Regions from separate parts of the Streptomyces sp. NBC_01465 genome, predicted to be linked through region 1. Evidence: riboswitches for the same ligand, from Rfam matches in the RefSeq annotation. Region 1 holds a riboswitch; the other holds the start of a gene.
The links. Region 1 has a riboswitch for S-adenosylmethionine ahead of OG707_RS08745 (aminotransferase class V-fold PLP-dependent enzyme). Riboswitches for the same ligand answer to the same signal wherever they lie in the genome.
Positions count from the first base shown of each region.

Region 1 (5,176 bases):
CGCTCGAGATCGGCCCTGCGGTCGACGAGAACGGTGTCGCGCGCAAGGTGTCGCGTCTGCAGAAGCTCAAGGCCAAGCTGAGCAAGGGCTACTACGGCGGCGAGAGCCAGATCGAGAAGCCCACCGTGCAGGAGTACGAGGAGATCACCAGCGGCCACGGCCACCACTGATCCCCTGACCTGAAGGTCGCCACAGCAGGAGCCCCGTCCATCCGATGGACGGGGCTCTTCGCTGTCCCCGGGGGCTGGATAAGGTAGTCGTATCCCTATTCGGCTGTGGACCCAGGAGCGGACCATGAACGTCTGGACACCGGTTGGCGGCGACAGCGTGGCGGCCTACTCCTGGCCGGGCGTACTCGACGCACTGCTGAACGGCACCGACCAGAGTGCGGACGCGACGGCCTGGGCCATGGACCGCATCATGAGCGGCGAGGCGACGGACGCCCAGATCGCCGGATTCGCGGTGGCGCTGCGGGCCAAGGGCGAGACCGTGGAGGAGATCACCGGTCTCGTACGGACCATGTACGCGCACGCCAACCTCATCGAGGTCTCCGGGCCCAGCGTGGACATCGTGGGGACCGGCGGCGACGGCTTCAAGACCGTCAACATCTCCACCATGTCGGCGGTCGTGGTGGCCGGGACCGGGGCGAAGGTCGTCAAGCACGGCAACCGGGCGGCATCGAGCGCCTCGGGCGCCTCGGACGTACTGGAGAAGCTCGGCGTCAATCTGCAGCTGACGCCCAAGCGGGTCGTCGAGGTCGCGGAGGAGGCGGGGATCACCTTCTGCTTCGCCGTGAAGTTCCACCCGGCGCTGCGCCATGTGGCCAGCGCCCGGCGGGAGTTGGGGATCCGCACCACCTTCAATCTGCTGGGGCCGCTGACCAACCCGGCCCAGGTGCGCTCCCAGGCCGTGGGGGTCGCCGATGCCCGTATGGCGCCCATCGTGGCCGGGGTGCTGGCCGAGCGGGGCAACTCCTCGCTGGTCTTCCGCGGGGACGACGGCATGGACGAGCTGACGACGACCGCGACGTCCACGGTATGGGTCGTACGGGACGGATCGGTCCGTGAGGAGTCCTTCGACCCGCGCGACGTGGGCATCGAGCTGGTGCCCGTGGAGGCGCTGCGGGGCGCGGACGCCTCGTACAACGCGGAGGTCGCCCGGCGGCTCTTCGACGGCGAAACGGGTCCCGTACGGGATGCGGTGCTGCTCAACTCGGCGGCGGCGCTGGTCGCACTGGAGCCCGGGGGCGGGACGCTGAACGAGCAGATCGCGGCGGGGATCGCCAAGGCCGCGGAGTCCATCGACTCGGGGTCGGCGCGCAAGGCGCTGGAGCGGTGGATCGCCGCCAGCAACGCCTAAACACGCGGGTGATGTGACGTAGGGCGCAGTCCAGATGACGGACTGCGCCTTGCGTGCATCCCGGCTTGTGGCAAGATTCTCGGCAGGTCATGAGTGACAGCGATTTCGGCCTCAGCCCGCTGTCCGGCAACCCTCCTTCCGTGGCGGGGTGCCCTGAGTGAAGACCGGGCCGCAGACAACAACGTCTGCGGCAAGCGCGGATCCCTCACCAGGGGTCCTGGTTTTCGAGGGAGTTTCTTCCGTGGTTCAGCGAATGCGATAGGGCAGTAGCCCCTCTTCCCGCACACCCTTTTTCGCTCGGTTTCGCCTGCCTTTCCCGGGAGTTCGTCATGTCTGTCTCCAGTGCTGTCGTCGATTCTTCGGTTTGTACCCCTCTGCCCGTACTTGGGCGGGATGTTCTGGTGCCGCTCGTCACCGGCGGAGAAGTCACCTACGCGGCTCTCGACTACGCGGCGAGCGCCCCGGCGCTGCAGCGGGTCTGGGACGACGTGGCGGCGTACGCCCCGTACTACGGCAGCGTGCACCGCGGCGCCGGGTACCTCTCGCAGCTCTCCACCGACCTCTTCGAGAACAGCCGCGCCACCGTCGCGGAGTTCCTCGGCTGCCGCGAGGGCGACCAGGTCGTCTTCACCCGCTCCACCACCGACTCGCTGAACCTCCTCGCAGCGGTCCTCCCCGCCGACTGCCAGGTCTTCGTCTTCGAGACCGAGCACCACGCTTCGCTGCTGCCCTGGCGCGACGCCAAGGTGACCTACCTCAACGCGCCCCGCACCCCGCAGCAGGCCGTCGAGACGCTGGAGCGCGCGCTGGCCGACCGCGACCCGTACGGGCCTGCGCTGGTCTGCGTCACGGGCGCTTCGAACGTCACCGGTGAGCTGTGGCCCGTCAAGGAGCTGGCGGCCGCCGCCCACGCCCACGGTGCGCGGATCGTGCTCGACGCGGCGCAGCTCGCGCCCCATCACCCCGTGGACATCGCGGAGTTGGACGTCGACTGGGTCGCCTTCTCCGGTCACAAGCTGTACGCGCCCTTCGGCTCGGGTGTGCTCGCGGGACGCTCCGACTGGCTGACCGAGGCCGAGCCGTACCTCGCCGGCGGTGGCGCATCCCGCAAGGTCGCCCGGCGCACCGACGGCGGTGTGGACGTCGAGTGGCACACCACGGCCGCCCGCCACGAGGCCGGTTCGCCGAACGTCATCGGGGTGTACTCGATCGCCTCCGCCTGCAAGGCGCTCACCGAGGCCGGCTTCGACTCGCTCGTCGAGCACGAGCAGTCGCTGGTCGCGCAGGTCCGCGCGGGCCTGGCCGAGGTCGACGAGGTCAAGGTGCTCTCGCTCTTCGGCGACGACGCCCCGCGGGTCGGCGTCATCTCCTTCGTGGTCGAGGGCTGGAACAGCTCGCACTTCGCCGCGGCCCTCTCCGCCGAGTACGGCATCGGGGTGCGCGACGGTCTCTTCTGCGCCCACCCGCTGGTCCGCACCCTCCTCGGCAGCGACCCGCAGGACCCGGGCGAGTGCGGAGCCCCCGAGGCCGAGCCGGGCGAGCGCTCGCTCAACGCGATCCGGGTGAGCTTCGGCGCGGGCACCCCCGACGAGCACGTGGAGCGCTTCGTGCGCGCGGTCAAGGAGCTGGTGCGCGACGGCGCGCGCTGGAACTACCGTACCGAGGACGGGCGTTGTGTCCCCGCGGTGTGATCCGACATGACGAGGGCCCCGGCAGCAGCGCTGCCGGGGCCCTCGTGCGCAAGACGGGTTACGCGTCCAGGCCGATCGCGAAGGCCGCTTCCAGGTCGTGCTGGGAGTACGTACGGAACGCGACGTGCGTGTCCGTCGCCTCGACGCCGGGGATCTTGCTGATGGAGCCCGGGATGATGTCGGCCAGGTCGTCGTGGCGGGCGACCCGCACCAGGGCGATCAGGTCGTACGTACCGGTGACGGAGTAGACCTCACTGACGCTGTCCAGCGCGGCGATCGATTCCGCGATCTCGGGGATCCGGTCCACGCTGGTCTTGATGAGCACGATCGCGGTGATCACGGCTTGCTTTCTCCCTCGGTGGCCGTCGCTGGGACCTTCACTCTAGTCGTACGGCGATAGCACGCCGCCGCGTAGACGAAGCCCGTCGCGAAGCCCACCAGGTGCGCCAGATAGGCCACGCCGGGGCCGGTGCCCGCGCCCCTGGCCGCCAGCCACTGCAGGACGAACCAGAAGATCAGCACGATCCAGGCGGGGAAGCGCAGCGGCAGGAAGAGAAGGAACGGGAAGATGCTGGTGACCCGGGCCTTGGGGAAGAGATAGAGGAAGGCGCCGAGCACTCCGGAGATGGCACCCGAGGCGCCCACCAGGGGCTGGTCCGACGTGGGGTGCGCGAGTGCGTACGCGAGCAGGGCGAGATACCCGACGACGAGATAGAAGACGGCGAAGTGGACCCGGCCCATCCGCTCCTCGGTCATCGCGCCGAAGACGTACAGGAAGAGCATGTTGCCGAGCAGGTGCAGCCAGTTGGCATGGACGAAGAGCGCGGTGAGCGGGGTGATCAGCGCGTGCCCCGTCGCGGTGGTCAGCTCGTCGGGAACCACGCCCCAGCGGGCGAAGTAGGCGCTCTGGGCGGCGAGGAGGGTGTCGCCGGTGCCGTAGACGGGATTGAAGCCCGAGACGGGGCTGAGGAGGAAGACCAGGCAGCAGAGGCCGATCACGGCGTAGGTGACCACGGGTCCCCGGACCGTGCTGCGCCATCCGGCCGTGCGCTTCTTGACCGCATCCCTCTTGATCACAAGCGCGAGCATGACGTAATTGGACCAAACGGTACAGACCGCCTCGCCGGATCTCACATGGTCGACTGGCTCCGCAAGGGGTATGCGAGAGGCCGTAGGGTTACGGGCAGTACACGGCGATGGACAAGAGGACGGCACGCATGACGACGGTTCCCCAGCCGACTGACACGACCCGCTGGCGCTGCACGCTGTGCGGCAACCTGACCCGGTTCGACGTGACCCGCTCGTCCAAGGTCGTCGAGTATCTCCATCTCGACCTGGCCGGAGAGGCGAAGGTCGAGGAACGCGAGGTGGTCAGTGAGACCATCGAGTCGGTGCGCTGCCGCTGGTGCAACGCGGTGGATCAGATCGAACTCGTGGACAGGCCGGACGCCGCCTCCTGAGGGAGTGCGGGGCAGAGAACAGTTGGGGTGACGGATGGTGGAGCCAGCAAGCGGCGCTGATCCGGCCGGAGCGGCCGACGGCGTTGCCGAGGCGCTCGACCGCCCGCTGCCCGAAGGAGTACGGCGGCGGGTCGTCGCCCTGGTGTCCGACGCGTTCGGCGGCCTGACCGTCGCCGAACTCCCGTCGCAGCTGCGCCAGTACGCCCGCTTCACCCCCACCAGACGCGCCAAGTTCGCGGGCAACGCGATGGCGGCCGCCCTGGAGAGCGACCCGCTGTTCCGTCAGCGCATCGGCGAGCGGCTCAAGGAGTCCCAGCCCGAGCTGGCCGGGGCCCTGGAGGCCGGCTCGCCGCCCGCTGCCGCCGATCCCGTCGACGTCGCCGCGGCCGCCTATGTCCTGCGCCCCGTCGGCTGGGTGAAGCTCGTCGCCGCCGCCGGCGAGGAGGCCCAGCGCGCGGACGCCGAGCGCGCCGACGAGGAGGCCAGGCGCGAGCTGGAGCGGCTGCGCGAGGAGCTCGCCGGGGCCCGGGCGGAGACCAGGGCCGAGAACGAGCGGCTCCGCGGCGAGCTGGACGCGGCCCGTAAGGAAGCCGAATCGCTTCAGCGCAAACTGCGCAGCGCGCAGAGCGACATCAAGCGGGGCGAGGCGGCCCTGCGGCGTACACA
Region 1 covers NZ_CP109467.1:1,898,383-1,903,558, reverse strand. Annotated here, with positions in the region: gene qcrB (cytochrome bc1 complex cytochrome b subunit) at 1-170, shown strand, start outside; gene trpD (anthranilate phosphoribosyltransferase) at 295-1,359, shown strand; SAM riboswitch class IV at 1,445-1,562, shown strand; gene OG707_RS08745 (aminotransferase class V-fold PLP-dependent enzyme) at 1,689-3,050, shown strand; gene OG707_RS08740 (Lrp/AsnC family transcriptional regulator) at 3,109-3,390, opposite strand; gene OG707_RS08735 (rhomboid family intramembrane serine protease) at 3,387-4,139, opposite strand; gene OG707_RS08730 (hypothetical protein) at 4,268-4,510, shown strand; gene OG707_RS08725 (NYN domain-containing protein) at 4,545-5,176, shown strand, end outside.

Region 2 (5,176 bases), 2.7 Mb from region 1:
CGGTGGTGACGCCCGCGAAGGCGGAGGTCACCTCGCCCTCACCGGTGTAGTACTGCGGGCCGCTGGTGGTCGGCGGGTCCTCGACCATGTCTTCGAGCGGGACGTCGGCCTGCGCGCCGCCGCCCACCGAGATGACGGGCTGGGTGGTGAGCGGCTCACCGGGGGCGCGGGTGACGTTCGCGCCGGACACGTCGCACCGCTGCAGGAGGTTTCTGCCGAATCGATACTTCCCGTTGTTGCCGCCCCAGAAGAGCCGCGCGTACGCGACCTTGGCGCCGGGGGGAATCGTCAGCGACGCGGTGCTGGACGTTCCGGTGGCCGTGCCCATCCCCGCCGCGTCGATGCGCTGCTCGACGTAGTTGTTGTTGTTCTTGGTGCCGCCGCCGGCCTGGGTCTCCGCGCAGTCCGTGACGTCGGCCGGCGGGGCGGTCGGGCAGCCGAGGACCGCGTTGCCGACCGTGACGAAGTCGCCGTAGAGCGCTTCGTCGTAGCGCTTGCCGAAGGGCTCGATCACGTCGGCCGAAGCGGACGTGGTGGGAGCGATGACGGTGGCGAGGAGCAGACCCGCGAGAATGCGGGCACCCCAGCGATGTCTGAGACTCATGCCGCGCAATTTATGCAATTCGGGTGAAATTGTACGATTAGGCCGCGCGCCGCGCCGCGTATTCACTGATTTCGCGCATTGGCGGCCGCTCCTCCGTGTCCACCGCATAGGTCCGGGGCACGAAGCCGTTCTCGCCCCGCTCGAACTGCGTCAGCGACGGCCGCACCAAGTGCCCGCGGGAGAGCCGGAGTTGGGCGGTCCGGTAGATCGCCGCCGCCATCCGGCCGAGCGCCCGGCCGTCCTGGTGGCGATGTTTCCGTACGCCCACGTCGACCTGGGCCAGCGCGTCCAGACCCACCGTGTGCAGCGCGTCGACGAGCAGCCCCAGCTCCACTCCGTAACCGACGGGGAAGGGCAGCTGCTCCAGGAGCGTGCGGCGGGCCGCGTACTCGCCGCCGAGCGGCTGGACGAAACCGGCCAGCTGCGGCCAGTGCAGATTGAGCAGCGGGCGGGCCACGAGCTCCGTGACGCGACCGCCCTGACCTGCTGCATCGCCGAGCGGTCGGTCGTACATCGCCTTGACGAGCTGGACCTCGGGGTCGGTGAGGAGCGGGCCGACGATGCCCGAGACGAAGTCGGCCGAGAAGTCCTTCAGATCGGCGTCGACGAAACAGACGATGTCCCCGGTGGTGACGAGGAGTGAGCGCCAGAGGACCTCGCCCTTGCCGGGCAGGGCGGGCATCCGGGGCAGGATCGAGTCCCGGTGCACCACCCGCGCACCGGCCGCCTCCGCGACCTCGGCGGTGCGGTCCGTGGAGCCGGAGTCGATCACCACGAGCTCGTCGACGAGGGGCACGGAGGCGGACATCAGCTCGCGGCGGATGACCGAGACGATCTCCCCGACCGTCTCCTCCTCGTTCAGCGCGGGCAGGACGACGCTCACCGAGGTGCCGTGTTTCTCACGTTTGGCGGCCACCAGGCGCTCCAGCGGGCGATCGGCGGCAGCCCAGGAACGCCTGCTCAGCCAGCGCTCCACCTCATCCAGCACGGGTGTCTCTCCTTGGTAGCGGCCATCTCGCGGTTCGGACGGGCCCTCTCCACGATCCGGGGCTTCGGTTACAGTCTTGAACAACGCGGATGACTGTCGCATGTCGGGGTCACCGCGCGGACAAACACCCGGGCCCTGGGGCCTGTGGTCATAGCGCTCATCCAGAGGGACTGAGGGAACGGCCCGTTGAAGTCCCGGCAACCATCCCGCCGACCGCGAGGTCAGGTGGGGACGGTGCCAATTCCGTCTTGCGGCGAACTGCGCCGTGAGGAAGATGAGGAGAAAGGGCCTCGCCATCATGGCTGTAGAGACAGTTGAAGCCGTAACCGCCGCACCGTCCGTCGATCTCGGACCCGCCGCCGCACTTTCCTGCCGCGAATGCTCCGCACGCTTCCCCCTGGGCCCCAGCTTCGTCTGCGCCGAGTGTTTCGGGCCGCTCGAAGTGGCGTACGACCTCCCGAGCGGCGACCCCGAAGGTCTGCGCAAGCAGATCGAGGCGGGCCCCAACAACATCTGGCGTTACGCGCCCCTGCTGCCCGTCCCCGCCGACGTGGCCACCAAGCCGAACCTCGAGCCCGGCTTCACCAAGCTGATCAAGGCCGACCGCCTGGCCGCCGAGCTCGGCGTCACCGGCGGCCTGTACGTCAAGGACGACTCCGGCAACCCGACGCACTCCTTCAAGGACCGCGTCGTCGCGATCGCCGTCGAGGCCGCCCGCGCCTTCGGCTTCACGACCCTCTCCTGCTCCTCCACCGGCAACCTGGCCGGTGCGGTGGGCGCCGCGGCCGTACGCGCAGGCCTCAAGTCCTGCGTCTTCATCCCGCACGATCTGGAGCCCGCGAAGATCATCACCGCCGCGGTCTACGGCGGCGAGCTGGTCGGCATCGAGGGCAACTACGACGACGTCAACCGCTTCTGCTCGGAGCTCATCGGCGACCCGGCCGGCGAGGGCTGGGGCTTCACCAACATCAACCTGCGCCCGTACTACGGCGAGGGTTCGAAGACCCTCGCCTACGAGATCTGCGAGCAGCTCGGCTGGAAGCTCCCGGACAACCTGATCATCCCGATCGGTTCCGGATCCCAGCTGACGAAGATCGACAAGGGTCTGCAGGAGCTGATCAAGCTCGGCCTCGTCGAGGACAAGCCGTACAAGATCTTCGGTGCCCAGGCGAAGGGCTGCGACCCGGTCTCGGCCGCGTACAAGGCCGGTCATGACGTGATCCGCCCGGTGAAGCCGGACACCATCGCCAAGTCGATCGCGATCGGGAACCCGGCCGACGGCCCGTACGTCATCGACATCGCGCGCCGCACGGGCGGTGCGGTCGAGGACGTCACCGACCCCGAGATCGTCGACGCGATCAAGCTCCTCGCGCGTACGGAGGGCGTCTTCGCGGAGACGGCCGGCGGCACCACCTTCGCCGTCCTGCGCAAGCTCCTGAAGGCCGGTCTCATCGACCCCGCCGAGACCACGGTCGCCATCAACACCGGCGACGGCCTCAAGACCCTGGACGGCCTCGCCGACTCCACGGGTCTCTCCGCCACCATCCGCCCCACCCTGGATTCCTTCCGAGAGGCTGGCCTCGTATGAGCGTCAAGGTCCGTATCCCGACCATTCTCCGTACGTACACCGGCGGCCAGGCCGAGGTCCCGGCGGAGGGCGCGACCCTCGCCGAGGTCATCGCCGACCTGGAGAAGAACCACACGGGCATCGCGGCCCGCGTCCTGGACGACCAGGGCAAGCTGCGCCGCTTCGTGAACGTGTACGTGAACGACGACGACGTCCGCTTCGAGGGCGGCCTGGACGCGGCGACCCCCGACGGCGCCGGCGTCTCGATCATCCCGGCGGTCGCGGGAGGCTGATCCAGCCCCAACACCTCTCAGCGTCACCACAGTTGCCCTCTCCGCGATAGAAGCGGAGGGGGCAATTCTGCAGGGTTAAGAGAGGTACAGTTGGGGCAGCCCCCTTGGTCGCCCGTGCCACGTGCATATGAGAACGCGACAAGGTGAGGGCAAAGTGTTCGAGTCTTTCGCGCCGTAAGTGCCCTTTGCCTGGCCCGACTTGCCCCGTGATCTGTGGGAATCCGCCCATTCTTCCGTTCGGCCGTGCACAGAATTCTCGTCCGATTGACCTGTTGCAGACGGCAGTTGGGCAGATACATTCAGCCGCGGTCGACGCGTTACGGCGCAAGGTCTGACCCGGGTCCGCGAAGTGCGGGTCCTGTGTAAGGGCCAGTAATAGGGGAGTTAGGCATGGCTCAGGGCACCGTCAAGTGGTTCAACGCGGAGAAGGGGTACGGCTTCATCGCGGTCGACGGTGGTGCGGATGTTTTCGTCCACTACAGCGCGATCCAGATGGACGGTTACCGCACCCTTGAAGAAGGTCAGCGAGTGGAGTTCGAGATCTCGCAGGGCCAGAAGGGTCCGCAGGCGGACATGGTCAAGCTCGCCGTCTGATCTCGGCGCGATCGACCAGCGACGCATTCAGCACTCACGCACGAAGGGCTCGCATCCCACCTGGGATGCGAGCCCTTCGTGCGTACCGGGAGACGTACGGGGGACAGGGTGGATGTGGGAGACCCGCTTGCACTCGCATGGGTCGAGTGCTAATCATTGGCGTTAGCACTCTCCAGGTGAGAGTGACAGAACTTGGACCGAGTCAGTGAGGCTCGCAGGCCGGGTGGGGCAAGGAACCACACGGGCAGCAGCCGTCCGTCGCGGGCACCGGCGCGGTCCACGAAGAACGCCACCCCTGTCCGGGAGGACCACTTCACATGGCCAAGATCATCGCGTTCGACGAGGAGGCCCGGCGCGGTCTCGAGCGCGGCATGAACCAGCTCGCCGACGCCGTCAAGGTCACCCTCGGCCCGAAGGGCCGCAACGTCGTCCTCGAGAAGAAGTGGGGCGCCCCCACGATCACCAACGATGGTGTTTCCATCGCCAAGGAGATCGAGCTCGAGGACCCGTACGAGAAGATCGGCGCCGAGCTGGTCAAGGAAGTCGCCAAGAAGACGGACGACGTCGCCGGCGACGGTACGACCACCGCCACCGTTCTCGCCCAGGCGCTCGTGCGTGAGGGTCTGCGCAACGTTGCCGCCGGCGCCAACCCGATGGCCCTCAAGCGTGGCATCGAGAAGGCCGTCGAGGCCGTCTCCGCCGCTCTCCTTGAGCAGGCCAAGGACGTGGAGACCAAGGAGCAGATCGCTTCGACCGCCTCCATCTCCGCCGCCGACACCCAGATCGGCGAGCTCATCGCCGAGGCGATGGACAAGGTCGGCAAGGAAGGCGTCATCACGGTCGAGGAGTCGCAGACCTTCGGCCTGGAGCTCGAGCTCACCGAGGGCATGCGCTTCGACAAGGGCTACATCTCGGCGTACTTCGCCACCGACATGGAGCGCATGGAGTCGTCGCTCGACGACCCGTACATCCTGATCGTCAACTCCAAGATCGGCAACGTGAAGGACCTCCTTCCGCTGCTCGAGAAGGTCATGCAGTCGGGCAAGCCCCTGCTGATCATCGCGGAGGACGTCGAGGGCGAGGCTCTGTCGACGCTGGTCGTCAACAAGATCCGCGGCACCTTCAAGTCC
Region 2 covers NZ_CP109467.1:4,611,564-4,616,739, forward strand. Annotated here, with positions in the region: gene OG707_RS21780 (DUF7927 domain-containing protein) at 1-604, opposite strand, end outside; gene OG707_RS21785 (glucosyl-3-phosphoglycerate synthase) at 642-1,592, opposite strand; SAM riboswitch class I at 1,747-1,873, shown strand; gene thrC (threonine synthase) at 1,891-3,180, shown strand; gene OG707_RS21795 (MoaD/ThiS family protein) at 3,177-3,452, shown strand; gene OG707_RS21800 (cold-shock protein) at 3,843-4,046, shown strand; gene groL (chaperonin GroEL) at 4,364-5,176, shown strand, end outside.
Region 2: it holds a riboswitch for S-adenosylmethionine, as region 1 does, so the genes downstream of both, thrC (threonine synthase) here and OG707_RS08745 (aminotransferase class V-fold PLP-dependent enzyme) in region 1, are expected to answer to the same signal.